Regions from separate parts of the Oceanobacillus sp. FSL W7-1309 genome, predicted to be linked through region 1. Evidence: riboswitches for the same ligand, from Rfam matches in the RefSeq annotation. Region 1 holds a riboswitch; each other region holds the start of a gene.
What was found. Region 1 has a riboswitch for preQ1 ahead of queD (6-carboxytetrahydropterin synthase QueD). Riboswitches for the same ligand answer to the same signal wherever they lie in the genome.
Positions count from the first base shown of each region.

Region 2: it holds a riboswitch for preQ1, as region 1 does, so the genes downstream of both, queC (7-cyano-7-deazaguanine synthase QueC) here and queD (6-carboxytetrahydropterin synthase QueD) in region 1, are expected to answer to the same signal.
Region 3: it holds a riboswitch for preQ1, as region 1 does, so the genes downstream of both, queF (preQ(1) synthase) here and queD (6-carboxytetrahydropterin synthase QueD) in region 1, are expected to answer to the same signal.

Region 1 is NZ_JBBOBX010000002.1:1,629,974-1,639,876, reverse strand. It holds gene NST46_RS20765 (anti-sigma factor domain-containing protein) at 1-394, shown strand, start outside; gene NST46_RS20760 (YhdB family protein) at 431-664, opposite strand; gene NST46_RS20755 (YhcN/YlaJ family sporulation lipoprotein) at 847-1,452, shown strand; gene NST46_RS20750 (class I SAM-dependent DNA methyltransferase) at 1,626-2,264, shown strand; gene NST46_RS20745 (S-ribosylhomocysteine lyase) at 2,287-2,748, shown strand; gene NST46_RS20740 (PLP-dependent cysteine synthase family protein) at 2,782-3,702, shown strand; gene NST46_RS20735 (bifunctional cystathionine gamma-lyase/homocysteine desulfhydrase) at 3,722-4,876, shown strand; gene NST46_RS20730 (hypothetical protein) at 5,102-5,377, shown strand; gene NST46_RS20725 (HIT family protein) at 5,518-5,922, shown strand; gene NST46_RS20720 (hypothetical protein) at 6,430-6,693, shown strand; PreQ1 riboswitch class I at 6,881-6,927, shown strand; gene queD (6-carboxytetrahydropterin synthase QueD) at 7,016-7,450, shown strand; gene queE (7-carboxy-7-deazaguanine synthase QueE) at 7,447-8,172, shown strand; gene NST46_RS20705 (dipeptidase) at 8,384-9,754, shown strand; gene NST46_RS20700 ((S)-benzoin forming benzil reductase) at 9,847-9,903, shown strand, end outside.
Region 2 is NZ_JBBOBX010000002.1:1,796,076-1,805,978, reverse strand. It holds gene NST46_RS21555 (ApeA N-terminal domain 1-containing protein) at 1-362, opposite strand, end outside; gene NST46_RS21550 (hypothetical protein) at 408-695, opposite strand; gene NST46_RS21545 (peptidoglycan-binding domain-containing protein) at 1,549-2,148, shown strand; gene NST46_RS21540 (VOC family protein) at 2,725-3,198, shown strand; gene NST46_RS21535 (hypothetical protein) at 3,487-3,876, shown strand; gene NST46_RS21530 (hypothetical protein) at 4,786-5,478, shown strand; gene NST46_RS21525 (GNAT family N-acetyltransferase) at 5,691-6,275, shown strand; gene NST46_RS21520 (phosphotransferase) at 6,513-7,304, shown strand; gene NST46_RS21515 (VUT family protein) at 7,609-8,151, opposite strand; gene queC (7-cyano-7-deazaguanine synthase QueC) at 8,154-8,813, opposite strand; PreQ1 riboswitch class I at 8,858-8,901, opposite strand; PreQ1 riboswitch class I at 9,145-9,191, opposite strand; gene NST46_RS21505 (TetR/AcrR family transcriptional regulator) at 9,656-9,903, opposite strand, start outside.
Region 3 is NZ_JBBOBX010000001.1:2,506,325-2,516,227, reverse strand. It holds gene NST46_RS12155 (DUF4269 domain-containing protein) at 1-324, opposite strand, end outside; gene NST46_RS12150 (hypothetical protein) at 1,153-1,608, opposite strand; gene NST46_RS12145 (MFS transporter) at 1,907-3,124, opposite strand; gene NST46_RS12140 (MarR family winged helix-turn-helix transcriptional regulator) at 3,142-3,552, opposite strand; gene NST46_RS12135 (hypothetical protein) at 3,814-4,098, shown strand; gene queF (preQ(1) synthase) at 4,241-4,729, opposite strand; PreQ1 riboswitch class I at 4,829-4,875, opposite strand; gene NST46_RS12125 (zinc ribbon domain-containing protein YjdM) at 5,176-5,517, opposite strand; gene NST46_RS12120 (coenzyme F420-0:L-glutamate ligase) at 5,684-6,874, opposite strand; gene NST46_RS12115 (LysR family transcriptional regulator) at 6,990-7,901, shown strand; gene NST46_RS12110 (DUF2187 family protein) at 7,992-8,201, opposite strand; gene NST46_RS12105 (YheC/YheD family protein) at 8,690-9,709, shown strand.

The DNA.
Region 1 (9,903 bases):
AATTGGCCGTATTTTAGATATCAGTGAGCAAACAGGATTAGTAAACGATGAAAAAAATATGATCGTCGGCTTTAGCTTTGCTGATGGGGTACCTGATCAAAACATCTTTATCCCTCTGGAATTGGAGGATTTTTTTCAAAGTATATCTGGATGGGAAATAGCCACATTGCTAATCCCGCAAAAAATTAGAGACCAAGCAAAGGAAGAATCTACTTCGATGAATGAAGTAATGGCATTAAAACTTTTAGAGAAAGATGCTTCAGCGAATGATTTAACATCGATTTCTTCCGATGATAGGGCAATTATTAATACTTTTTTTAACGAGGAAGATATAGATGATAAAAATTCGTCGCATCTGGATGATGAAAAAAGATTTAGTAGCCTGATGAATTAAGATAATGGAAAAGCACAACAAGTGCTTTTCCATTTTTTATACTTCCATCATGACTGGTGGGGTATATTTCATCGCATGGTCTATATAATAAAGCAGTGTATCATGCGTGTTTATTACTTTAGACTGATCCAGTGAATAGTGATAAGCATTTAAAAATTGTTCAATTTTTTTGGAAAGCATATCATCCTTTGTTCGAACCATTAGTACGAGTAGATCATCCCATTGGCCCCACAATGTATAATATAAAGCTTTGTCATAGTCTGGAATCAACTTTTCCCCCTCCTTTATTGAAGACACATTTGTTTAAAGGGTTACTAATTAGACTGCCCGCTTTTTATATATAATGCGTGTGATTTATTTGGTGTGAATGCCATTTAAAGGATGTAGATATTTAAGCATAGGAATGCTCCTCCGTTACATACTAAAAGCAAATCCATAAGGAGGGATTTAGGATGAAATGGAAAGTTTTAAGTATCGCTGCTGCGACTTTTTTAACTTTGACAGCTTGCCAAGCTACAGATAATAACGCTCGAGACAATGCGACTGGACCTAATGACAATATTGAACAAACCCGATTTTACAACAATGCTGGAGAGGGAATGACGAATGTTCGGAACTATACACTAGATCGAAATTCGGAGCAATTCCAAAATCGAGACAACGGGAACAATCGAGCAAATGAGCACAACCAATATGATATATCAGAAGAGGCTGCAGAGCGAATTACGAACGAAGTTAATGATATTGATCGAGCGTATGTATTAACTACAGATAATAATGCATATGTAGCTGCAATACTAGACACGGACAATCGTAATGCAAATCGCGGAACACGTGATAATGGTGGCGAACTTACAGATGAAGTAAAGGAAAAAATTGGAGATATTGTGAAGTCTGTGGATAACGGAATTGATAATGTGTATGTATCCACGAATCCTGATTTTATTGATTTAACGAATAACTATGTTGATGATGTTAATAATGGTGAACCGGTCGAAGGATTTTTCGATCAGATGGGGAATATGGTTGAACGACTTTTCCCACAAAATAGACGATAGTCATAAAGAGTGTTCCTGAAAGGAGCGCTCTTTTTCTTATGGATAAAGATATATCCGAATTGTGAAATAAAAAACTTTGTCATGAGTTGGAACCTGTGGTATAGTACATACATATAATCCTTAGTAATCTTAGTTAGTTACTTTGATTTAATAAACTTCGGAGTTGATCATATATGGGGAGAGAGTTTATTGAGCTATTTGAAGAGTGGGCGGAGGATTATGATAACAGTGTAGTGGGAGAAGACCCACAATATGCAGAGGTTTTTGCTAATTATGATGTAATCCTTGATGCAGTAGTGGATCATAGTGTTGGCAGGGTATTGGAATTTGGTGTTGGAACAGGTAATTTATCCAAGAAGTTGCTGCAAGCAGGGCATTCTGTAATAGGAATTGAACCTTCAAAAGAAATGAGAAACATTGCAAAAAAGAAAATTCCAGGTTTGACGATTCTGGATGGTGATTTCTTAATCTACCCGGCCCCCACTGGAAAGATTGAAACGATTACAAGTACGTATGCGTTCCATCATCTAACAGATGATGAAAAGGCGATTGCGATTAAACAATTTGCAGAGTTATTGCCACTGAATGGCAAGGTTGTTTTTGGGGATACGATGTTTAAAACGGAAGCCGATAAAAGGATGCAAATAAAAGAGGCAGTGGAAAAAGGGCATCATGATCTAGCAGAAGACTTGAATCGTGAATACTATCCCACATTGGATACAATGAAGAATGCTTTTGAAAAGCATGGATTTGATGTATCATTTAAGCAAATGAATGATTTTGTTTGGGTATTGACTGCAAACAAAAAATAAAAAAGTGGGGAGTAATGAAATAATGACTAAAAAAATGAATGTAGAAAGTTTTAATCTTGATCACACAAAAGTAAAGGCGCCATATGTAAGATTAGTTGGTGTAACAGAAGGTGCAAATGGAGATAAAGTACAAAAATATGATATCCGTTTTAAGCAACCAAATAAAGAACATATGGAAATGCCAGGACTTCATTCGTTAGAGCATTTGATGGCTGAGAATATCCGAAATCATGCAGATAATGTTCTTGATATCGGGCCAATGGGATGCCAAACTGGTTTTTATTTATCGTTAATCAATCATGATAACTATGATGATGTCTTAACAATGCTTGAAAAAACGCTGACAGATGTGCTCGACGCAACTGAAGTTCCTGCGTGTAATGAAGTGCAATGCGGCTGGGCAGCAAGCCATAGCTTGGAAGGTGCAAAGGAAATCGCTAAGGAAATGTTAAGCAAGCGTCACGGGTGGCATGAAGTTTTTTAATAACCTCTAAAATGTAATGTGAGGCGAAACGAAATGGCTCTTTATAATTCAATACATGAACTGATTGGGGATACCCCGTTATTAGAGATTAGAAATTTTAATCTGCCTGAAGCAGTACGTTTATTTGCAAAGCTTGAATTTTTTAACCCGGGTGGTAGTGTGAAGGATCGATTAGGTGTTGCCTTGATTGAGGATGCCATAAAACGTGGGGTATTACGAGAAGGCGGTACAATTATTGAGCCTACTGCAGGTAATACTGGTATTGGACTTGCAATTGCAGCCCTAAATAAAAAATTGTCTGTCATATTTTGTGTTCCAGAACATTTTAGCAAGGAAAAACAGCAGCTGATGCAAGCATTAGGAGCGGAAATTATTCATACACCGCGTGAACTGGGAATGAAGGGTGCTATTGAAAAGACCGAACAATTACTAAAAGAAATTCCAAATAGCTTCTCACCAAAACAGTTCTCAAATCCAGCTAATCCAATGACGTATTATCAGACACTTGCTCCAGAACTCTGGAGGGAGCTTGATGGGAAAGTGGATGTATTTGTTGCTGGTGCTGGGTCTGGTGGAACATTTACAGGTATAGCATCATTTCTAAGGGAAAAAAATCCTGCCGTTAAAACGGTAATTGTTGAGCCAGAGGGTTCTATTATCAATGGCGGCAAATCAGGCCCACATTTGACGGAAGGGATTGGGATGGAATTCCTTCCAGATTATATGAATCGCGAACATTTTGATGATATTTACACGATTACAGATAAGGATGCTTTTATGATGGTGAAGATGCTTGCGGCAAAAGAAGGATTGCTCGTTGGAAGTTCTTCGGGTTCTGCGATGGCTGCAGCCCTAAATGAGGCAAAACATGCCAAACCAGGAACTACAATTGTTACAATCTTTCCAGATTCGAGTGACCGTTATCTAAGTAAGCAAATATATGAACAATTTTAGAAATTAAGGGGGAATAATCATGCGTGCAAAAACGAAAATGATTCATGGCGGTATAACGGGAGATGAACAAACAGGAGCTGTTTCTGTGCCGGTTTATCAAGTAAGTACGTATAAGCAGGATGAAGTAGGTAAGCATCGTGGATATGAATATTCAAGAACAGGCAATCCTACTCGTCATGCACTGGAGACAGTCATTGCCGACCTTGAGAATGGTAAGGCAGGCTTTGCTTTTGGTTCAGGAATGGGTGCCATGACATCTGTTATGATGTTATTTAACGCTGGAGATCATGTTGTATTAACCGATGATGTCTATGGTGGCTCTTATCGTTTGATGTCAAAAGTGCTTAATCGTTTTGATTTAGAGCATTCGTTTACCAATACAAGCTCTTCAGATGAAGTGGAGGCTGCTATACAAGAGAATACAAAGGCAATATTTGTAGAAACACCTACAAACCCATTGTTAAAAATTACGGATATTCGAAAGATGGCTGAGATTGCCAGAAAGCATGATATTCTTTTAATTGTGGACAATACATTTGCAACACCATATTGGCAGCAGCCATTAGATTTAGGAGCAGATATTGTACTTCACAGTGCAACGAAATATATTGGAGGACACAGTGATGTAGTAGCTGGATTAGTGGTTGTAAATACAGAGGAACTTGCAGAAAAGCTTCATTTCATCCAAAATTCAGTTGGTGCGGTACTTGGACCACAGGATTCCTGGCTTATTATGCGGGGGATTAAGACGTTGGCTATTCGTATGGAAGCAATTGAGGCAAATACGAAGAAAATCGTTTCGTACCTGGAAAAACACGAGAGTGTCTCCACTATTTATTATCCTGGACGCGAGACTCATTCAGGACATGAAATTGCGAAGCAGCAGACAACTGGGTTTGGCGGCATGGTGTCCTTTGATGTTGGAAGTGCTGAAAAAGCAGATGAAGTACTTGGTAAGGTAAACTATTTTACATTAGCCGAAAGTCTTGGAGCTGTTGAGAGCTTAATTTCTGTTCCGGCTAAAATGACACACGCTTCAATTCCAGCTGAGCGTAGACAAGAGCTTGGGATCACCAATGGGTTAATTCGTATATCGGTTGGAATTGAGGATGCTGATGACTTGATTGATGATTTAAAAATAGCACTAAGCAATAAACAGGAACAACTCATTTAAATGTGGTTCCGTTTTGAGTTGTATTGACAAAAAATACAACTCAAATCACATTAGATTGACTAATAAATTAACAAACAAAACCGTCTAGTTCAGACGGTTTTTATTATTAAAATAACGAGGACATTATTGAATTTTTTAAAAGATTATTAATATATGGTAAGATAATTTTGTGAAATGTTGTTCTTAATGTAACTGGCAGTTTAGCGCAAAAAAAGTGGGGATAAATTGAAAAGTGATAAAACAACTAAAGCTTTAAGAGTTGGGACTAACACCTTGCTTATCTTTTTAATTATAGGTGCAATAACAATGTTTTTCGATGACGATTATAGAAATGACCATTTGGGTTGGATAATTTTGATAGCTTTTTGGATGTTTAGCAGTTTATATGGCTTGGTTATATGTATAAAAGAAGGTATGAAGAAGTTAGCAATCGTTAATTTATTATTAGTAGCTGCTGCTTTTTATTTTTTACTGACCCGCAGTATGGAATATTTCAATTAAATGGCACGATTGTTTAATAAGTTTCATTTAATGCCATTTAATGCTTCTTCAAATGATGGTGCTATAACTGAATAAATATGTGCTGGAATCGGGTTATGTAGAAGTAACTAAGAAGAGAAATAAAAAATGAGGAGATTACCATGGAAAAGTGTGTTTTTTGTAACCCCTATTCAGAACCTAAACAAAAAGTTGTTTTGAGTAATGAACATTGTCTTTTTTTACAATTAGACCAATCAAAAATAAAAGCTGGTCTACTTGAAGGAGCAGGGCTCATTGTTCCTAAAAATCATAGAGAAACTGCATTTGACTTAACCCAGGATGAATGGGCAGCAACTTACAGTCTTCTTCAAGAGGTAAAAAAATACTTAGACAAAGAACACGAACCTCAAGGATATAATCTTGGTTGGAACTGTGGTGAAGTAGGTGGTCAGCATATTTTTCATGCCCATTTCCACATTATACCAAGATTTAAAGACGAACCACTTGCAGGTAAAGGAATAAGGCATATGGTTAAAAGTAAAGAAAATCTAAGGAAAAGTTATTAGGTTATGATGCAAATGGTAGCAATGGTACTAACGGTGTAGGTTTAGTGTAAAAGGACACCGGCTCTGTCTTATTGAAGTATAGTAATAGGTTTGTTAAAGATTTATTTTCGAAAAGAGGTTAGATTTTGGCTGTTTACCTATTCAAAAGATACTATTTTTCCAAATTAAAGATTAGTTTACCTATGGAAGAGGTGATAATCCGATGAATATTTTCATCATTGGTGGTGCCATTTTAGTAGTACTTTTCATAATTCTCCCGTTTTTTAACATTGAAAGTTTCTTCTTATTTGTTTTAATTGAATGGATTACTAAATTTGTTTTACCTTGGATAGCTTTGTATTGGCTAATCAGAGGTGTAAAGGCATTAGAGAAAAAATAAATAATTCTTATTGAACGATCTGTTGCTACTCTTCAATTAGAGAAGTGGCTTTTTATCGTTTGCGGGGCGGGGTTGTTAAGTAATTGAAAGGGATATACCTGAGGAATTTTTTAGAGGGAAGGGTAGTTTTGAAGGAAAATAAACAAGCTCTTTATTTCAATATGACTTTGGGAACAATCGGCATTATACTCGTTGCTATAGCTGCAATGAGGTATTTGATTAAAGAAAATGATAATTTAGGATATGCAATTATACTTTTTGGTTTTATATTAACAGTTAGTTATATAAATTACTTAGAAAAAAGAGCAGGGATAAGTAAAAAATTGAGTTGGATTAGAATTATTGTATCTTCAATTTTATTTCTTATTTTTACATATTTCTTATATTTTTAGCTGTCTATTATTATAGTAAACTGATGCAAACGTTAAACAAGACGATCATCGGTTATCGTCTTTTCCTTTGAAACGTTTTTTGCTATACCATGAATGAATTCATTTCTATGTTGACATGTATTCTTTAATCTTAAACAAAAGATATGGTAAAGTAAGATGGTAAGTGAATAATAGAATCTGCGTATTGGCAGGAGAGGTTCGAAATTCCATCCCTCTATAAAAAACTAAGGAGCATGGACAGCATCTTCTTAGTGTTGTCCTTTTTTTATTTGGATGGATACAAGCTCCCAAAGATACAAAATAAACGAAGGAGTGATGATTCATGATGCAACAGATTTATCCAGTTACAGAACATCCCTATGCATATGAACTAAATAAAGATTTTCAATTTGCCGCAGCTCATTATGTACCACATGAGGATGCTGGGAAATGCCAAAATATGCATGGGCATACCTATTTTACAAATGTCACCATTGCTGGAGACGAGCTTGATCACACAGGTTTTTTGGTAGATTTTAAAAAAATAAAAGATTTAATTCATAAGCGATTTGATCATCGTATGATGAACGAAGATACCAAATTCTCCGACCAGGACGCTGAATATTTTCCAACAACAGAAGTGGTTGCCCGTACTATATATGAAATCATTAAGGAATACCTAAACACCCTGTCGAATAACCCAACTTGTGTTCAGGTATATTTAAGGGAAACGCCCACAAGCTATTGTATTTACCGACCGAAGGAGAAAACATTATGAGAAAAATACCTGTACTTGAAATATTTGGTCCAACCATTCAAGGTGAAGGAATGGTCATTGGCCAAAAAACGATGTTTGTCAGAACGGCCGGCTGTGATTATTCCTGCTCATGGTGTGATTCGAAATTCACTTGGGACGGTTCAGAAAAGGAATCGATTCAAATGATGGAACCGCAGAAAATAGTGGATGCCTTATTTGAAAAGGGCGATGGAAGATTTCAGCATGTTACCATCTCTGGAGGGAATCCAGGATTATTGGCACAATTGAATACATTGGTAGATTTACTTCATGAAAATAAGGTGAAGGTTGCATTGGAAACACAAGGTAGCAGATGGCAGAAATGGTTTACAAAGATAGATGATCTGACGATTTCGCCTAAGCCACCGAGCTCTGGAATGACTACAAATTTTGAAACATTGGATTTTATCATCCGTTCATTAGAGGAAAAGCAACAAGGCAATTTCAGTTTAAAGGTGGTCATCTTTGAGAAAGGAGATTTGCAATATGCCATCAACATACACAAAAGGTATCCTGATGTAGAATTGTTTCTGCAAGTGGGTAATGATGATTTGGAAACAGTAGAACAGGATAAGTTGTTACCATATTTACTTGAAAAATACGAACGATTGGTTGACCTTGTAATGAATAATTCAGAATTGAACGACGTTCGGGTATTGCCACAGCTTCACACTTATTTATGGGGGAATAAACGTGGTGTTTGATATAAGTCCCTTTAAAGTCCATTTCCAATAGCGAATGTGAAACTTTAATAGGTGATCTTGAACTTAAGGGTGCAAATCTTGAATAAAGAATTGTACCCTTATTTATTAATATATATCTAAAACGAAACCCATTAGTTTGACGAACTATTCCTTTTCATTTCCGTTATGCTAAAATAAACTATATATCAATATGATAGGAGAGGAATGTCTAATGAGTGAAAAAGCATTATACTATTTGAAGGACAACCGAGAACGTCTGCTAACCAAATTGAGTGATTTCCTGGCGATTCCGAGTGTGAGTACGGATAGTGCATACAAAGGAGATGTAACTCGTGCGGCAGACTTTATTGTTACATACTTAAAAGAGATTGGTTTTGACAAGGTAGAAAAGCAGGAGACAGAAGGTCATCCACTTGTATATGCTGCGTACAATGGGGCGGGAGAAGATGCCCCAACAGTGCTTTTTTACGGGCACTATGATGTCCAGCCAGTAGACCCGATAGACCAATGGAAAAGTGATCCTTTTCAAGCAGAGGTAAGAGATGGTCGCCTTTATGCACGTGGTTCAAGTGATGATAAGGGACAAGTATTTATGCACTTGGCAGTTTTTGAGGCTTATATGAAAACCGAAGGAAAACTGCCGCTCAATGTAAAGGTATGCATTGAAGGGGAAGAAGAGATTGGCAGCGAGAATTTGTACAACATTTTACAAGAAAAGAAAGAGCAATTTCAAGCAGATTTTGCAGTTATCTCTGATTCCGGTATGGCGGCGAAAAATCAACCAACCATTCTATATGGGTTAAAAGGATTTACGGGCATTGAAATTACCGTAAATGGGCCCGATCATGATTTGCATTCCGGTATGTATGGTGGTGCAGTAAGAAACCCGATTATCGCATTAAGCCACATACTCGCATCAATGAAGGATGAAAATGAAGTAATCACAGTAGATGGTTTTTATGACGATGTAGAACCACTGAGTGGTGCTGAAAGGAAATTAATGGAACAAGCTCCAAGTGAGGATTTTGTTGAAGCAACTGGTATACCTGAGACGGTATCTGAAAAAGGGTATACGGCTAAAGAACACACGATGGGACGTCCGACATTTGAAATAAACGGAATCTATGGCGGATATCAAGGAGAAGGAACGAAAACTATAATTCCATCTTCTGCAACTGCAAAAATAACCTGTCGACTTGTTCCTGGACAAGATCCTGAAAAAATTCAGGAATTACTAGAAGCACATGTCAATAAAGTTGCTCCTGCAGGTGTAACACTAGAAGTGAAAAAAGAAAAACTATCTTCTAAAGCATATAAAGTAGAGCCGAACCATCCACTCATTAAAAAGGCTGCTGCCAGTTATACGAAAGCTTTTGATAAAGAAACAATTTTCATTCGCATGGGTGGTTCGATTCCTGTCGTAGAATGGATTGAGGAAATTTACGATATGCCAATTGTTTTATTAGGATTTGGAACACCAGAGGATCGCTTGCATTCACCAAATGAAAGCTTCCCGTTAGATAGCTTTGATAAAGGGATGGAAACACTCGTATACTACTGGGATGAAATTAATAAGGAATGATTAAAGTACCCCGTTTCTCCTTTTCGGATTCGGGGTAATTCTGTATTAAGATAAATAAAAATATGAAAAACCGTTAAAAGGAGAGAGTGGAAATGAAATATGCCATTGTTACCGGGGTCTCGAAAGGGCTTGGAGAATCGATTGCCAAG
Region 2 (9,903 bases), 170 kb from region 1:
TCTATAATTCCAGGTATGCTTATTTTCATTTTGGAAAATCTAATATCATCTTTAGTTTCAAAGTCAACACCATCAAGCATATAATTTGCCTGATATCCAAACACTTCTTCCGAACCAATTCTACTTTCAGTTTTTATTCTTATACAGTCTAATAAAGTTATTTTTGCACCATTCATTGTAGAACCCTTAATAAAAGGTATATTAAGTGGAAGTTCTAAAAAGCTCATAATAGGTCCATTGTTAGGTATTCGAATATAGAGAGCTATTCCTCCTTCATCCTTATTTAAGTACAAGTCACCATAATACTCTTTATCAGAGTTATCTATTCTCCAAGATCCAGTTGCTGAAAGGCTGACTTCCATTTAGATCATCCTTTATTTATTTGTGTCTATATTAATAGTAACATTTTATCTAAGGTGTTTCTTTCTTAATAGCTCTATTTTCTCCATAACATTGTCAAGATCACTTCTGCCGTCTTCTCCAGGAGCTACAAGGATGTGTGCTGCATAATTCTGATACTGCATCTGTCCATATTTCAACAGAACAACACGTACATATACTGCATATTCTGTTTCACCATTTCTTCCCCAGTCCACTTCTCCAAAACAAACTTTGTAATATCTTGTTTTACTTTGGTTAGAAACTACTGTGTACTCTTCAATCGGCGTTTTATAAACCGGTATTGCTTTATCCATTCAGAGCCCTCCCCAATTGCTATAACTATATTTTACAACGTCAGTCTAAAAACCTCCTAATCTAATATTTAGCGATTTAACAGTTATTATCTCCCGTTTTCTCATGAAGTTCCCATAACGACTATAGAACAAGCTTAAAATATTAAAAAGTGGAAAAATGGAACAAAAATAATGGTATACTAAGTTGGAATTTCCTACACATTTTCTACACATTCATATTAATAAAACATTGTAATAACAAGGGTTTATGGTATATTTTATACCCCGACCACCGGTATCGATATTATGATTTAAGTAAATTACAAAAGGATTTTGGCTCCTAAACCTTTATATCTAAGGGTTTAGGAGTTTTTTTGTGGATTTTAGAATCTAATAGTAAAAAATCTTTGTTAGATTCAAGCAATAGAACGAGATAACTAGATGTTCTTGTATAATCTACCTGGTAAGCTACTATTAAGAAAAGCAACATTCGAATGATAGATAGGAGAGATAGCGGTTGGCAAATGTATGGCCATTTTGAGGTTTCATAGATAATATTATTGATAAAAATAAAAATAAGTACACAATAAAGTGTTTCACACATTTTTAATAGGGTATATGTAAAATATTCAATTAATTACCTCTTGGAATAAGAAGGCGAAGGAGGTGGTCGAGAGCGAAAGGAAAAAGGGAAATAGACCTATCGCTTGTGACCAAACTGGCCTCACCATGCACCATCTGTATGCAGACGTCGATACATCGGGATAATAGTGCGGGCTATCAGCTGAGGATAACAAAAGATATGACAAGGGATCGACTGTCGTATCTGCCTATGCGACTGCCGAAGTCTATATTATTTTAGGAGGAGATTATGTTGAAAAAGAAATGGTTAGCAGTAATACCTGCAGTTATGCTTGTAGCAGTGCAAGTTGTTCCCTTTCAAACTGTAGACGCAGCCTCGGAAAATGATTCGATTCAACTATCAGAATCAGAAATACCACCAGGATACGAAGCGATATTAAATTGGCCGCCTGAAGAACAGCCGATTGTCAAACAGGGTAGCCAAAGTTTTGAAGTTGAATTTATACAAGTGATGTTAAATCACTTTGGACATGAAACAGAAGTCGATGGAAATTTTGGCCCACATACAGACCAACAAGTCCGTGAATTACAAGCAGAGCATGGTTTAGTCCGGGACGGGATTGTCGGTGTTGATACATGGACACTACTACTTGACGAATATCAAGCAGAGTTGTTTACAGTAGAAACAGCGATTGCTTATGCAGAGGATGCCCTTGATAATGATGATTTAGTATTTAGTAGCGCTGGCGAGCTTCATGAGGACTCAGACGGCAACTTATTTTATTCTTTAAGAGCACAAAGTCAGGATTTTATTGATGACGGAGGTACTGGCACGGTTGGATTCTATGATGTTTTTCAAAATGGAGATGTTGTGGAATCGGAACCAAGATAGACATCGACTTAATAGATTGAATTTTTAATAGAAAGTCCCTGATTATATCTCTCGGGGCTTTGACAAAAGCTTTTTAAATCAGTGTTTTGATATAATCTACGACCCCGCACATTGGTATCTATCACTTAGGCTATCAAGGCTTTCAACGTTTATGTTGAGAGCCTTTTTTACGCAGTAATTATAAATAATGATCAGTTATTTGTAATGAACTTCAACAAGAGTTTAAGCTTGTCATCAATCATTTTCTCTTGATTCCTCGACCTGTAAAATGTCCCCATATTCCCTCGATAGGATTTAAAAAAGCAATAGGTATAAGCCTAGTCTCGTATTCTTTATCGTTAGCTGTGCAGAAGAGATGCATGTTCTTTTACATAATGCAGGTACGTGCTTTAATGCTTGGATTGCCTTATCGAAATCCCTATTAAAGGAGGGATTTACGCTAATATGTGAAGGAGGCATTCTTAGCCATTAATCTGTAACAGGTTAAGAGCCTTACTACTTAAACCGTCATTTTAACAAAATCCGGGGAGTGACAGCCACTTACAAAGGGAATTAGCTTATCAGGAGGGATTTATAATGACAGCAATTACACATATAGGTTTATCCGTTCCCGATATTGAGGCAGCTATCAAGTGGTATGGGGAGGTCTTGGGCTTTAAACTAATTGCTGGGCCATATACCTTTGTCTCAGAATTAGAAAAGGAACATAATATGACCAATGACTTATTGGGTAAAAACATCAAAAAAATGAGGAATGCGCATTTGGTTTCGCAGAATCAGGTTGGTCTCGAGCTTTTTGAATTTCAAGAACCAAAAATGGAAGAAAGAAGAAAGCAGGATTATCAAGGCTATTTTCATATTTGTTTAATAGCAGATGACTTGGAAAAACTTGCGGATAAAATTGCAAATTCAGGTGGGGAAAAGCGGAGTGAGATCTGGAATACATGGAAAGGGAAGCCTTATTATTTAGTTTATTGTGAAGATCCATTTGGAAATATTATTGAACTTTACAGTCATAGTACGGAGACTATGTATGCCAATAAGGAATAAACGTTACAGCAAATTTACTTGTATTTAGTAATTTTTAAGAATGAAAGATTATTAAGGGCGAGATTTGATTAGAACTCGCCTTTTTGTATGTAAAGGTTCTGATATTATGTCTAAGCTGTAATTTTTAAAAATATGACTTAAATGTAATGATAATATATGGTAAGATAACTTTGTGAAATGATGTACTTAATGCAACGGGCAGGTTAGTGTAAGGAGAATATTGGCTCTTTCTTATTGAAGTATAGGAGTAGGTTTGTTAAAGATTTATTTTGGATAAGAGGTTAAATTTTGGCTGTTTACGAATTTATCGCTTGTAATCAGAAACTAAAATCCTTTGAAGAAGCATTATCAGATGAAGAGATAAAGTCTTACAACGAACTACTTAAAATAGGATTTAAAGAGGAACAAATACAAATTCGTGTAATTGATCTAAGTAAAATAGATCGTAATAAGAAAGTATTTTTAATTAATCTCCCAGAGGAGCTTCAAAACAGTCCGTTGGTTATCGAGGAGGATTTCCATAATCCTTATGCTCGTTTTTTAACGGATAAGAAGTTTATTTATAAAGTAACAAATGCAGAAAAGGTAGTTTCCCATCTTGCAGCATATTTCGGGGATTTTCAGATACATGGAAGGAACTTGAGCTTTGGCGAGTATTACAAGATGACTATAGTGTAGATAGTTTTGAAGTTCCCAAAACAGTTATAAACTTGCATAACCTGAAATTGGAGAAATTAGAAGCATTTTATGAAAGAGCAGTACCTAATCAAATGGTACTTTTCAAAATTAAAATTGTGTTTAGTTAAGGGTATTAATGATATTGTTTAATCAACTAAATGGACTGTCCTAAAAGAAGGATATGCACTCTTTTTTTGTTGAATTTTTAGAGAGCAATAAGGGGATATAGATGACCTCTACTAAAATAATGTTACTGGGTATTGCACGGATGCTTGTTGCGTACTATGTACCACATAAAGCGGGTTTTAGAATAAGTGGCTATGAAATTTATCTATTGGTTTGGGATTTATTTTTGTAATAGTTGGTCTCATCAAAAAGGATAAGCAAGTAAATTCATAGATAAGTTACTAAAGTAGCTAATGCGATAGGTAATTCAATAAGAATGATAATATTGTATTAATGTTGGTTAAGAGGTGATTATATTAAATTTTTACGAATTATACTACCAGTACTTCCAATTCCATTCCTATTTCATTTTTATGAATATAATAGCCATTTGACGAGACAAGAGCCAGTTTTCCTATTCCCAGGATTCTTACTATTCATAATAATTGTTGGATTACAGCTAAGAAAGGTTAAACTACTTCGAATATTCCTATCAGTCATTTTTATGACCATCCTTTCATTGTTATTAAGTTATTTCTTTATATCTGATGACGGAGGCTGGTTTAAACCCTTTGGAAGAGATACTGTGGTTTTAGGTACTTCAGTAATTTATATTTTAGGGCAGGTTATAGTAATCTCGATCAGTAACTGGAAGACTACTGGAAAAAAGTAAAGTTATTCAACTAATAGGTAGCATAGTATGACTAAGAACTTGTAGAATTCACGTTAGAAATAGGAGGGAATATGAAATATAGAAAGATCGTTACCGTTTTAATAATTCTATTAATATTATGTTTTGGATTTTATCAATATATGGATAAACAACACTATGTAAGGTATATGTCTCATCAGTTATCAGGTGCTGTTTCGGGTATGTCTTCTGCTTTATATAATAACCAAATAATGTATGAAGAAATTCTTGATTCCAGAAGCATTACATTGGAGCAAATGGATATGATCTTGAGTTATAATGGTAGTTTCGGAGTAAAAGTTCGGGAATTAAAAATGATAGCGGTTAACTTTTTTGAACGTGCATCGGATGAGGAATTAAATTCCATAACTGCATTTACAGCGTCTGATATTAATTCATTTTTTTATGAAATACAGTGGGATATTGTCTATGAAGAAAAACTTGATAATTTATCAGATTTGACGACTATACTGAGTAAAAATGAAAGGATTAAATTGAATGAGGATGAACTAGAGCACATACATACTATCCAGGCATTAAATTCCTTATGGAGGGAGGCCCTGATTAATAATATAAATGGAATAAATCCAGATACAGGAACGGTAAATACTGATTTATTCTTCGACATATACCGTGAAAAAGGATTTATAAAGGATGATTGGATAAATCTACTAATAGATTTTGACTCAATTACAACGGAGTTTTTAGAAGAACACGAAAAATTTGAAGCAAAGATTACGAAGTAAAAAAATTATCAGGTTGCCTTAAATTATGTATTAAACGATCTGGTGCACGAGATAAATAAGGCAACCAGAATGTGAAATTCTTTTTTTAAATAAACGGATTTTAAGCTATCGAGGCAGGTTTATTGTGTAGAACTATTTTTTATATAGGGTGTTATATTTTTCACTTCAATTATGAGGGTCTTAAATTCTGTATCGATGGGAGAAAATATAAAATGTTTATTCGTGAATATAAAGATACTGATGAAATCAGTTGGGTTCGATGTAGAACCCTATCATTTTTAAATACAGCCTACTTTGATAATGTGTTAAATAAAAAAGAAAAATACGAAAATCCTGCAATTGAATTAGTAGCCGAATTAAACGGACAAATTATCGGGCTCATTGATGTAGAGTATGAAAAGAAAGAAAAGACTGTCTGTTCAAGAGGACAAGGCTTAGGGGGGATGATTTGGCATGTTGCAGTACATCCAGACTACTATCGCCAAGGAATTGGAAAGCAACTTCTTCAAGAAGCAGAAAAGCGAGCTACTAATTTAGGATTAAATCGATTTGAAGCATGGACTCGAGATGATTGCTGGGTACGGAATTGGTATGAAAAAGTGCAGTTTAAAAAAGTCTATTCCTATTACCATATTTACTTCGAAGGATATGAAATGAAAAATCGAATTCAAAGTACCATACCTAATCTCCACCTAGTAAATACATTCGCTCACTATGTAGGAGAAGATATTGAGCAATTTGAATCAGACAACGAGCGAATTTATGAATGTGTTTGCTATGAAAAATATTTTAAGTGATTTTAAATAGCAAAGATAATTTTTCTATAGTTTATTTTAATTTATATAGTACTTTTTCAACTATAGCGTGCAAGAGTACAAAAACGATCCTAGAACAATCACCATGTTTAAAATCTTTATTTTGAATGTTGCGTTATTATTAAAGGTGGAGTTAATAAACGAAAGAGGTAGGACTATTGGAAATCAGGATTTGTTTTGAGAATGTCTAGTTGTCCCAATAATGGAGGGGGTTCTCAGGTGTCAAATTATGAAAACGAAGAAATGCTAACTGGAGGGAACGTCTCAAAAGTATATCGTTCAGGGGATACTGTTCGACGAGAATTAAAGCGAGAAAGCACTAAAACTCACAAGATATTAAAGCATTTGGAAAACAAAGGATTCAGCTATGCACCAACGTTTCTAGGTATTGATGAAAAAGGTAGAGAGATATTATCATTTATTGAAGGAGAAGCTGGCAACTATCCTTTAAAAAAATACATGTGGTCTAATGATGTTTTAAAGGAAATAGCGAAAATGCTTCGTCATTATCATGATGCCGTGAGTGATTTTTTAATTGAAGCGAGTTGGCAATCAATAGATAATACCCCCCAACCATTTGAGGTACTATGCCATAATGATTTTGCAATATACAACATTATTTTTAATCATAAAAGACCAGTAGGTATTATTGATTTTGACCTTGTTGGTCCTGGTCCAAAACTTTGGGACATAGCCTATACTCTTTACACGTGTATCCCATTAAGTAGATTTTACTATTCTGAAGCAGGTGAGGCAGTTCATTATAATTCCTCACTGCATGCCGATCGTATAAAACAAAGAATTACACTGTTTTTTGAATCCTATGGTGAAGGAATTGAGGAAGGTTATCTGGAAATGGTATTACTACGATTAGAGGGGTTATGTCAAACAATAAGAAGAAAAGCCAAAGAAGGCGATATTTCTTTTCAAAAAATGATAGAAGCAGGGCATCTTGAACATTATCATAATGATATTAAATTTATTCGTGAAAATGGAAAGGAGTGGATTTAAGAGGAATTTTTTTGAACTAACGAGGTTTCTTTAGCTTCATAAGAAATTGTTGTATGAATAAATAACGGTACTTCCTAAATGACAATGCAATTGACATCGATTTGTCTGTGCGTAATAGCTATATATTATCTGAAAAGAACTTTAATATTTTGATGGCAAAACAGCCTGAATTAGCTATTAAACATTGAGATAACAGCCCAAATGACGTAGCCAATTCATACGTCATTTGGGCAATTTCATTTTATATGATATGGCACCTCAAAATATATTCCTTTGAAACTCCTAACCCCCTGTTTACGTGAATTTAGCTTGCTGTTACCCTTCTTGCTCTCATCACATACACTTGATTTAGTGCCAGAGCTCCAATCAGCTGAATAACGGTTTTCGCAATTACCTGGCCTGTAATTGCTGCTGGAACGGCCCCCCAAGGGATAAAACCTGCACCTAGTGGACTTAATCCAACAATTACGAAAACAACGGAATCTAGTAATCCACCAACAATTCCGCTATAAAATACGCGCCATGCGATTGGCAGTTTTAACCTCGTATAAATCTCTGTATCTGCCGTTTCAGAAATAATAAAGGATAGGGCGGAAGCTGCAACAATCATTAATGTATCTCCCAGTAAAGAGGAGACCACACCGGATAATATCAATGCGGTAAGAATGAATAAATAGGTCTTTGCTCTTCCGTACTTGTTTTGCACCAAGTCACGAAAGATAAATGTCGCACCGATTAGAAATGTTCCCATAGGAATAATAAATATACCAATCTCTAAAGGCATCATTGCCGCAGTAATAACATTAGCCGTGACAATTGAAATTAAATAAAAGAATACACGTAACATATTTATTTCTCTCCCTTTTTCAGCAAGTATTGCTCTAACCCATTATTTCGAAGCTTGCAAGCTGGACATGCTCCACAGCCATCAGCCTTTACACCGTTATAGCAAGTCAGTGTCTTTTCCCGAATGACATTCAATACGCCTAACTCATCTGAAAGCCCCCAGACTTCCTCTTTATCCAACCACATTAGCGGTGTATGGATTACAAACGGTTCATCAATCGCCAGATTTAGCGTTACATTTAATGACTTGATAAAACTATCTCGACAATCTGGATAACCACTAAAATCCGTTTCACTAACCCCTGTCACTAAATGCTTAGCACCAACTTGTTTTGCCAACACACCAGCGAAGGATAGAAAAAGTAAATTTCTTCCTGGTACAAAAGTGTTTGGTAGCTCCGTTTCATCTCCATCAGCTACCTCAATATCGTTTCGCGTTAAGGCATTTGGTGCAAGTTGATGAAGCAGCGACATATCTAAAATATGATGTTTTACACCAACGTCTTCTGCAATCTCTTTCGCACATTCAATTTCTAATTTATGGCGTTGCCCATAATCAAACGTAACTGTTTCAACTTCTCTAAATTGTTCCATTGCCCAGAATAAACAGGTCGTGCTATCCTGTCCTCCGCTAAAGACAACAATGGCTTTATCTTTTTTCATGTAAAAACTCCTTTTAAAAAGAAAATACAGCACTAAGAAAGGCTGTTTTCTTAGTTTTTTTAAGAGGGTAGCTAAAAACCTCTTTTTATTCGTTTTAAAGATTATATTCTTCTCGGAATATGTATGACCATACCTTTGTATAACCTAGATTTTAAACAGGAAAGGACCAGTCGAAATACTTGTTTGTCTAATTCTTTTAACTCCTATATATGCCTATTTCCAGACATGAAAAAACCTCCCCGTATTTTTCAAAAACACTAAGAGAGGCTATAGCAAACTACGATTTTAACAAAAAAAGCCACATCCAATATGGACATGGCTAATCGTCAATGTATCCATAGTTTTTTATAGAGGGTATCAGCTATGAACCTCTTCCGATTCTGTGTTTCATTCCTAATTATCATAGCTGAGAAAGCGGAGGGTGTCAATATGGTTGGTTGAGGTGAGCACTATTAGTAGGGTGAAATTGCTAAAAAGCTGTCCCGTTGCTTACACCTTCCCAACAAACTTAACAGAAGCAATATGCGTTCGCGATAACTGAATAACTTCTTTAATAAATGCTTCCTGAGAAATCTTAAAACCTGTATTAATCCAATGGGCTACTGTAACGTTTGCTGAATGGAGAAAAACAGTAGCAGTTGACTTGAGTGGTGATCAGCATGAGTGAATATACATAGTGATGTTTAATAGTTCTTTAGGTTAAGATATAAGAATACATGCCGATTGATATAATCCAAAAAGCTGATGATACCTGGCGATAGCATTCGTTATCGTCGTAACAGTTCATCAGCTTTTTACGGTTTAGGCGGTATTGTAATAAATAAACTAACGCATTGAATAACTTATTTGCAAAGTGATTGAAGGTGATAGTTTAAAGTCTGGATCATTTTTTCTTGAGTAAGTTGCTTCGAATTCAATACGTGATGCATAGCCATACCGTCAACGATTGCATGAAGCCTGTTTACTTCCATATTGAGATCAAGTTCGTCCTTTGCAAATTGTAATAATTGCAAGGTCTCTATGACTTTCTTAAATCCTTGATGCATGTCGTTGTACATTTTATTGCTCAGTTCATGGAGGGTGTTATCGA
Region 3 (9,903 bases), on a different contig from region 1:
TTGACCGAATAATTCAAATTCAAACCCGCCATAATGAAAGTTAGTCTTGATTACTGGAGTATCTCGTATCCGTATTTGCTTTATTGTAAATTCTTCATGCTCCCCATACAATCTTATGATACGTGTTTTAAAATCACTAAAATCATTCACTTCCAAAATAATATCCAAGTCAGAATCTTTCACATCTATTCCAATTGGAATCGTTCCACAAAGTATTGGTGTATAATCAATTAGATCTTGCATCATGTTCAATTGTTTTATAGCCTTATACGCTTGCTGTTGCCTCGGGTTTCCCTGTTTTAAATAGCAAATTGTATGAAACATTGCTAAGCCCTAGCCCCCCTGCATAAAAACTGAATTATTTGTAAAATATCTTCGTAGATAGAATACTACAACTCTACTGGAAAACAAAAAATAAAGTAGGGAAACCACTCCCATGGCTTCCCCTTTATCAAACCGAACGTGCCCTATTAATATTAAGGCATCTGGCTTATCAGTATGTTACAATGCCTTCCAGGCATTTTGCATCTTTTGGAGTCAGTGAGGAGTATAGTATTACTCGCCATTCCTTGATGGACCTTCAAATAATTTTCCCAAATTAAATTGGTTGTTATCATTACATCTTATCTGCGAATCAGAGTCATAGATCTTTTCCATTCTGTGATTTAATGTTTAGTCATTAAATTACTTCCGTACTACGCGAAGGTTAACCCCCAACTAAATCAAAGATTTAGAAAGGGACTCCACCTTCGATTGATGTTCAATTTTTTGATTTTATAGACTTGCTGTAATATAATATTTATTCATAGGAACTTTGAATTTATTAATATCAAATAGAACGCTATTTACCGATAGTATCTATGAAAGGCAAAGGGGTTGACCCAGATGAGTAAGCGCAAGAAAAATTATTTGCAAGCAATTCCAGTTCTACTTTTTTTAATCATTATAGTATTTATTTTTGATTTACCCAAAACTAGTAGCTTTATAACGCTAGGTGTACTTGTTGTCTTTAACATTTTTGTATATGAGTTATTTATATTTAATAATAAAAAGAGCTAGTAAACTTTTATCTGAATAATAAAGACCGTTGGGATTTTCTCAACGGTCTTTTGAGTATATTTTCTATTAAATTAACTTGTTCTAGGGTTATCCTCAGTTGGGAACTACACTTATATCTGATGCCTCATACCAATAATCTTGTCCCCTATTACCTCTTTCATATTCAATACTTATTAAAAAGTTATCTGCCGTAGAACTATTTAATACAGTTTGAATACCTCTTGAGCCTAGGTCATTGCTAATTATAAAAATAGATAGCAACCCTGAAGCTCCACTTGCTCCTATGCTAATTCCAAAATTGGAAAGTGGATATGTCACTATTCCAGCAGCAATGCCAAAGCGTACATTGTCTAATGCATCTTCAGAGGATTCTGCATATTCTATTTCGTGAAGGAAATTAACTAGCTCACTTCTCGTTATGCTTTCACTAGTTTCAAAGCTTAGACCAATTTCTTGAGCTTCGTAAGGTGTCACTCCAATTACCCGACTAACTGCTGCTGAGACATTAAAAGCGAACGCAGAGACTAAAAACGATGCTACTACTCCCATAATAAGTATTTTTTTAAGATATTAACAACCTCCAAATTTTATAGTAAGTCGCGACTTAATGGAAGGATAACACACTAAAGGGAAATTTCAAAATAATAAATTAATGAAAAATTTTGCTTGTTTTAAATGGTGCTAAAACATGAAAATTCAGATAACGTTGTGTATTTAAGTTTCGTTAGAAAAGACCCTGTACTCTATATAAAAATGTTATCAACTCCACGTTTTAAAAGAGGTTGATAGAATACTACAACTCTACCGTAAAAATAAAGAAAAAAGCGAAGAGTTTCCTCCCCGCCCGTTAAGATATTTTCATTTCCGTACTGTCCATATTGATTCGTCTTTGCTCTGCTGCTTTTTTTCCATGAACGATATAGTAAATTCCTACACTTAATAGAACAATAACCGCCATTGCAATATATAATCCTCTAAATCCGATAAGAGGTAAAACAAACCCTAACAAGAAAGGTCCGACACCGATACCGAAATCAAAGAACACAAAGAATGTAGATGTTGCAAGTCCAATTCGTTGCCTTGGAGCCTGATTGACAGCAATCGTTTGAGCACTTGATTGGAAAGTTCCGAAACCGACTCCGATTACCGCTCCAGCTAAAAGTAAACTGATTCCAACACTTGCTTGACTTAAAATAACTAATCCCACAGCAAATAGTAAAAGCGATGGATATACTACGCTGTTCTCGCCTTTTGCATCAAATAATCGGCCAGTAAAAGGTCTAGAAGCTACCAGAAAAATTGCATACATGATAAAGAAAAAGCTAGCCGCATCTACCAAGTTGATTTCCGCTGCATATGCAGAGAAAAAGGATAAAATACTAGAATAAACAAAACCTACAGTAGCTACAAGAATTGCGATTGGAATAGTGGTTTTTTCAAAGAAATCATTAATATGAAATCCTTTTCGCGTTGGGGTCGGTTCATTCACAATATCTACCTTTGGTACACGTAAGAAAACTGTTGCAATCAATGCAACAGCTGCGAAGACAGTAGTAGCGATAAAAATCATCGGATTGTTAAAGTGTTGACTAATATACAATCCTAGGAATGGACCGATTGCCATGGCTAAATTTGTACTTGTTGCAAAGTACCCCATTCCTTCACCACGCCTTACAATTGGGATAATATCTGCCGCAATTGTACTCGTAGCTGTCGTACTAATTCCAAAAGCAAAACCATGAATAAAACGAATGACTAATAATGCAGCCAAATTATTGACTGGGAAATAAAATAGCATAAAGACCAAAAATAAAGCGAGCCCAAAGAGCAGCAATTTCTTTTTGCCTACCTTATCTATAATTCTTCCGGCAATTGGACGGACAAGCACTGCTCCAAGCACAAAAATACTCGATGCAAGCCCTGCCTGACTTTGGGAGGCATCGAATTGATCTACAGCATAAATAGCTAACGTTACAATTAACATATAAAACGAAATAAATAACAAAAAATTGGATGTCGCGACCATAATAAAGTCCTTCGTCCATAATTTAGGTTTTTGACTCATACTGATACTTACTCTCCTTACTTAAGTTTATCTCTTAGTTGCTGAATTGTTCGAAACGAAGCTTCCATTTCTGTTTCAGGAATTTCTGCTAGTAATGATTGTTCAAATTTATTGACAACATCATAAGCTTTTTCATACATTTCCAAGCCTTTTTTTGTCAATTGCATCTTCCGCTCTCGCTTATCCTCACTTGGAAGACGTTCAATTAATTGTTGTTCCTCCAGCCGTTTGACAGTACGAGATATCGTCGGCTTCTCAACATCCAAATAATTCGTTATCTCTACAAGAGTAGCCGATCCGCACTGCTTTAAATAATAAACAATGCTCCATTGGGAATAATATAAACCTACTTCAACTAGATGCTCATTCAATTTTTTCCTAAACGTTCTTGTAAATTGCATGTTTAATTGAAAAAATCGTTGGGACAATTCAAACCCCTCCTAAAAAGTTACCTAAGTAACTATATACCATTTTAACATAAAAGTCTAGGGCAGATGGGGATGTTCATTATTTTTTAATTGGATAATCGAAATACAGATAATGATTGCTCTTCTCATTTCAATTATTTATCCCTAACGTCCACCTTTTTAACTGTCTTCCATACATAATACAAACTTTCTTTGGAAATATAACAACAATGGTTTAACCAAGTTTATGGTACTTTTAAACAAAAGAATGGAGGCTTTTTTATGGTTCAACATAACCCACACGACCAGATTCAACAAGCTACTCAACTTGTCCACCAGTCCATGGAATCGATCCAATCAGCAAAAGATCATGCAAGCGTAGACCATCAGCAATACGAACAAGCTACTGAGCAGCTGCAGCGGGCTGAAGATGTATTGCAGCAAGCACAGAACCAATACGGAGAGCAAGCCCTGCAGAACCCTCAATTTCAACAAACACAGGAATTGCTGCATAATTTAAGGCAGCAGCTTCAAAAGGTAGATCGTCAAGAAAATAGAAACTTTTAATGAAAACCCTTATCCTAAGATTAAGTTAAATAAACGCAAACAAATAAGGGATTCGTCATCACTCTTCGATTTGACGAATCCCCCATACTATCTTAACAAAGCATTGAATATATTTAATGACAATCCTAGATCCTACCTAATTTTAACGATTATCAACCTTTTCAGGATACATATCATGGTTCATCATCCGGTGCTCTGCCATTTGTTCATATTTCGTTCCAGGTTTACCATAGTTGCAATACGGGTCAATGGAAATACCACCACGCGGCGTGAACTTCCCCCATACTTCAATATATCGCGGATCCATTAGCTTAATTAAATCGTTCATTATAACATTTACACTATCCTCATGAAATCCGCCATGGTTGCGATAGCTGAATAAATACAGTTTGAGCGATTTACTCTCTACCATTTTTACATCAGGTATGTAACTAATATAAATCGTTGCAAAATCAGGTTGCCCTGTCATCGGACATAACGTCGTAAACTCTGGAAAATTTAATTTTACAAAATAATCCCGATCTTGATGGTTATTTTCAAATGCCTCCAGCACTTCTGGATTATATTCATATACATAGGATGTTCCTTGGTTTCCTAGTAAAGTCAATCCTGACAAATCTTGTTCCTTCATGTAATTCCCTCCACTTATTTGTTTTCAGATAAAAATCTACCTTGCAGACCTACCAAAAAAAGCCGTGTACCCCTAAGGCACACGACTTTAATCGCATCACTTTCCTTAGTTTTTTATAGAGGGTTAAAGCTAAGAACCTCTTTCGCATATTTACGAGTTTATTATATAGATGAATTATATATATGTCAATTTACACAAAACAGCATAAGAGGTAGTTTTAAGTAAAATTTTCCATTTACATAGACTTTTCTGTCAATAGGTGTTATAAAAGAAAAGCACCCTTATCTGTGCAACGACATCTATATCAACGATGCTAGCATCGATCATGAAAAACCTGGTAAAAGGACTTGACTCAATGCTTGAATCTAGCAGTAAAAGCTAAGTCCTTTTTATCTTCATATAAGCAATTTATTTTAAACATCATGCCTTTTTCAAAGCCTAAACATCTAAACTTTTTTAACAAATTCAGATTTCAGCTTCATTGCTCCAAAGCCATCGATTTTACAGTCAATATCATGATCGCCATCAACTAATCGAATATTCTTCACTTTCGTCCCTACCTTTACAACAGATGAACTTCCCTTTATTTTCAAATCTTTAATTACAGTGATTGTATCCCCGTCTTTTAGGACATTTCCGTTTACATCTCGAATCACATGCTCATCTTCATTGTTTTCCTTACCTGATTCTATAGTCCATTCATGCACACACTCTGGACATATAAATAGATTTCCATCTTCATATGTATACTCCGAATTACACTTCGGACAGTTTGGTACTTCATTCATCACATGCTTCCTCCATCCATTATATATGCTCTTATCATGCCATATACGTCTTGCATTAACAACCTTCCCCGAATTGTATTATAAAAGTTCCGCGAATCTACTTTAAATGATGTTCAAACTAAAACAAGCAATGCCAGAAAATAACCAGCATTGCTTACTAAAATCCCTATTTCGTATAATTATCAAAATATCCTTGGATAAAGACAATCGGCGTACCTTTGTCGCCACTTCCTGAAGTCAAGTCAGCAAGAGAACCAATTAAGTCCGTAAGCTTTCTCGGAGTTGTCCCTTGTGCTTCCATCGCTCCAACAAGATCCTCATCTTTTTCATTAATAAATTTTGAGATTGCTTGCTGCAGTTCCTCGCCTTTCAAATCGGAAAAATTATTATCTGCAAGATATTTTAATTTTACTTCATTCGGTGTTCCCTCAAGTCCAGCTGTAAAAGCAGGAGATACTACTGGATCTGCGAGTTCCCAAATTTTACCTACAGGATCTTTAAATGCTCCGTCTCCATAAATCATTACTTCCACATTTTTTCCTGTTTTCTCTTGCAGCATACTTTGAATTCTGTCCACTGTCGGCTGGCAATTACGCGGGAAAAGCTTTACCTTATCTTCTGTTGATTTGTTTGAACCCAACAGTCCATATTCCTCATTATATCCACTGCCATCAATTGGCTCTGCCAGGATATTATTAAGGCTATAAACCTTCTCCCCACCATTTGCTTCCAAAATTCTTTTCGTTCTGAATCTCGTATGAATATCACAAGCAAGCACACTCTTTGTATAATCTAGAATTGACTTCGGATTGTTCGAAAAGATAACCTCACATTCAACCCCAAATTCCTCAATAAGTGATTTATAATACTCAATATAATCTACACCAGTAAATGTATGCTTCAAATATCCAAAGTAATCACGGAATTGTTTTTCTGTTAAAACATCTGTCCAAGGATTAACTCCTTTTTCATCAAGCATATCAATACTCACTAAGTGATTCCCAACCTCATCTGACGGATAGCTGAGCATTAACACAATCTTTTTTGCACCTTTTGCAATTCCGCGAAGAATATTTGCAAAGCGATTTCTACTTAGGATTGGGAAGATAACACCCACAGTATCATCTCCAAATTTCGCGTGGACATCGTTCGCTATGGCTTCAATTGTAGCGTAGTTTCCTTGTGCACGAGCAACAATTGATTCTGTCAAAGCAACTATATCTTTATCATTAATTTGAATTTTTTCTGTTTCTGCAGCATGTAACACACTATCAACAACGATTTCCTCTATTTGATCACCTTGATTGATAATCGGACAGCGAAGACCTCTAACTACAGTTCCAACTACTCTTTCCAATCGAATCGCTCCTTCAATGTTAATGTCATTATGTATCTCTTTACTTGTAATATACATGGTATTAATGATATAAGTAAAATGAATATAACTAATATCAGATATAAGGAGCACTTATATGGCTAGCAAATTAGATTTATATAAGATATTTTGCAAAGTAGGAAAAACGAATAGTTTCTCGAAGGCAGCTGAAAGTCTTTATATGACACAGCCAGCTGTAAGTCAGGCAATTATGCAGTTAGAAAGAGATTTGGATACCCGACTTTTCAAGAGAACACCCAAAGGCGTAACATTGACACTTGAAGGCGAGCTTTTATTCGAATACGCAAATTCCGCAATTAATTTAATTGATGCTGGAGAGGAAAAAATATTAGAATTTAAAAATTTAACAACAGGAGAGTTAAAGATCGGAGTGGGGGATACAATTTCCCAGCATTTCTTACTTCCATATTTAGAAGATTTTCGTCATAAGTATCCTAAAATTAAATTTCATATTGTTAACGGAACGACTTTAGAGCTTTCTTCAGCTTTAAAGTCAGGAGAAGTCGACATTATTCTTTGTAATTTCCCGCTGAACGATCCAACATTTGAGCAAATCCCTTGTATGGATACCCATGACATCTTTGTTTGCGGGGAAAAGTTTAAATATATTTTATCCAAGCCCTTGAGCTTCAAAGAATTAGTAAAGCTCCCTTTAATATTTCTCGAACCAAAGTCTAATTCAAGAAGATATGTAGAAAATCAGTTGAAATCAAAAGGAATAACAATCGCTCCTGAAATGGAATTAGGCTCGTATAATTTGTTATTGGAATTCGCCAAAATAAATTTAGGGATCGCATGTGTAACAAGAGAATTTTCCTTTAGTTATTTGAATAGCGGTTTATTATATGAAGTGAAATTAGAAGAAGAGATACCGAAAAGAAGTATTGGAATCTGTTTCTTAAAGAGTGTTCCACTTTCTCCTGCTTCGACAAGGTTTGTAAAAATTATCCAAGGGGATTCAATTGGAAATAGGGCTCTTTCCCTCTAAGCGGGCGCATTAACTGAAAGTGGATCGTTGTATTTATTACGATCCACTTTCAGTTAATCTTTAGTTATTAGAATATTTTTCAACCAATACTTATTTCATCCGTTTATAATTTTTATGGTTTACAACTGTTTTAATTGGTTCTCCAGTTCCTTTATGATCACCAATTTTAACGATTACAGAGTTTTCACGAATCATGAGGACCTCTCCGGTTTTTCCCTTTTGTTCACCTTTTACGATTTGGATTTTATCCCCTTCGCTTACCTTCTTATCAACATTTGCTGTTTTATTCTCTTCTGACATGTCCAATTCCTCCTCTAAACCAACTAAATTAATCGGCAGTGCATTGTATTTACCTTATTTTAACACTCAAGCTAATCTTACAATATATTTACAGTAACTTCACTTAATTTTAATTGAAACCTACTTTATTTAATATAATTAGGTTTCGATATTGCGACAACCATATAATCTTGCCATTAAAGATTATCCTCTACACGTTTATCATGTTATATCCCATCTGTCAAGTTACTAAATTTATTTTTTTATTAAAAACGCTTTAAATTCTAAATTCCATTTGTTACTGACCATATATTTCCTCCCATTCCTAACTCTTCCTATTCTGTTATACCATTGAAACATCCATCATTAACTTGCAATAATTTTCATCACATTGTTAACTTATACCTGTTTGTCATGGTTGCAATTTAGGGTAGTATATAGTGTATCATTCATTTCAAACTGGAATTTCCTTAAGAGAGAGGAAGTGTGTGACGTTGGAAATTTGCTTTATGCGTAATCGTAGAAAACCAGCAAAATTCGCAAGACTACTATCAAAAGCTGCTAAATATTATGGTATTGACTTAATTTATTGTCATCCAACCGAGATTAATATGGAAGAGGAAATTATTCACGGAAAAATACTAAAGCATAACAAGTGGGTAAATAAAGATATTTCTATCCCTCCATTTATTGATTTAAGCAGCTATTGCTATAAATATAAAGAAGAAATGAAATTTTTAAAGGAAAGAAGCATTCTATCTAGCTATGGTAAATTTGGCTCGAAAGAAAAGGTATATAAAATGTTGGGAGATGATGGAGAATTTAAACACTTACTCATTCCTTCCCAAACTGTTCAACATTTCGAAGCGTTTTATAGCTTCTTAAATGAACATAAAGAAATTATAGCAAAACCTCGAAATGGACAAAAGGGCGAGGGTATATTTCTGATTTCTATGAAAGATGACAGCTATATACTGAGCTATGAAAATCAGGAAAGAAATATTTCTTTAACGGAACTAAAAGATTTTTTTGAGAACCAGATTAACCCAAAAATCTATTTGTTTCAAAAATATATAGAGTCCAAATCAGAAGCTGGTGATCCTTTTGATTGCAGAATTCGACTTGAAAAGAATGGAAACGGCGAGTGGAGTGTCCCTATTTACCTCGTTAGGATCGGAACGAACCAAAAGGTCGTTTCGAATGTAGCGCAGGGTGGTAGTGTCAGTACGTTAACACCCTTCTTAAAAGCAAACTACGGGGAGAACTGGAAAGCAATCCGAGATTCAATTAAACGGATAGGAAAGACGCTGCCATATAAAATTGAGAAATTATCGAAGCAAGCTACTTCCATGGGTATTGACATTGGAATTGATAAGCAGGGAGAGCTTTTCTTATTTGAAGTAAACTCTGCACCAGGTGTAGAATTTGGCACAGGTGAAATCGCAAGCATTAAAGCTGATTATTATCATTACATTTTAAACAAAATTTCTAATCAGCCTGTTCGAGATAAAGAAATGTTATATTCTTAAATGACTTTTTGCAGCTATAAGTAAACGTGATCCCCGTACCTTTCCTAGGTACGGGGATCTCTTTATTGATTTAACGGCATGTGTAACCAGTATCTGCATGAATAACGGTTCCAGTTACATAAGAAGACTGATCAGAAGCTAACTATAGACTTGCTTGTGCAATTTCCACTGGTTGACCGAATTGCCCTAAAAGA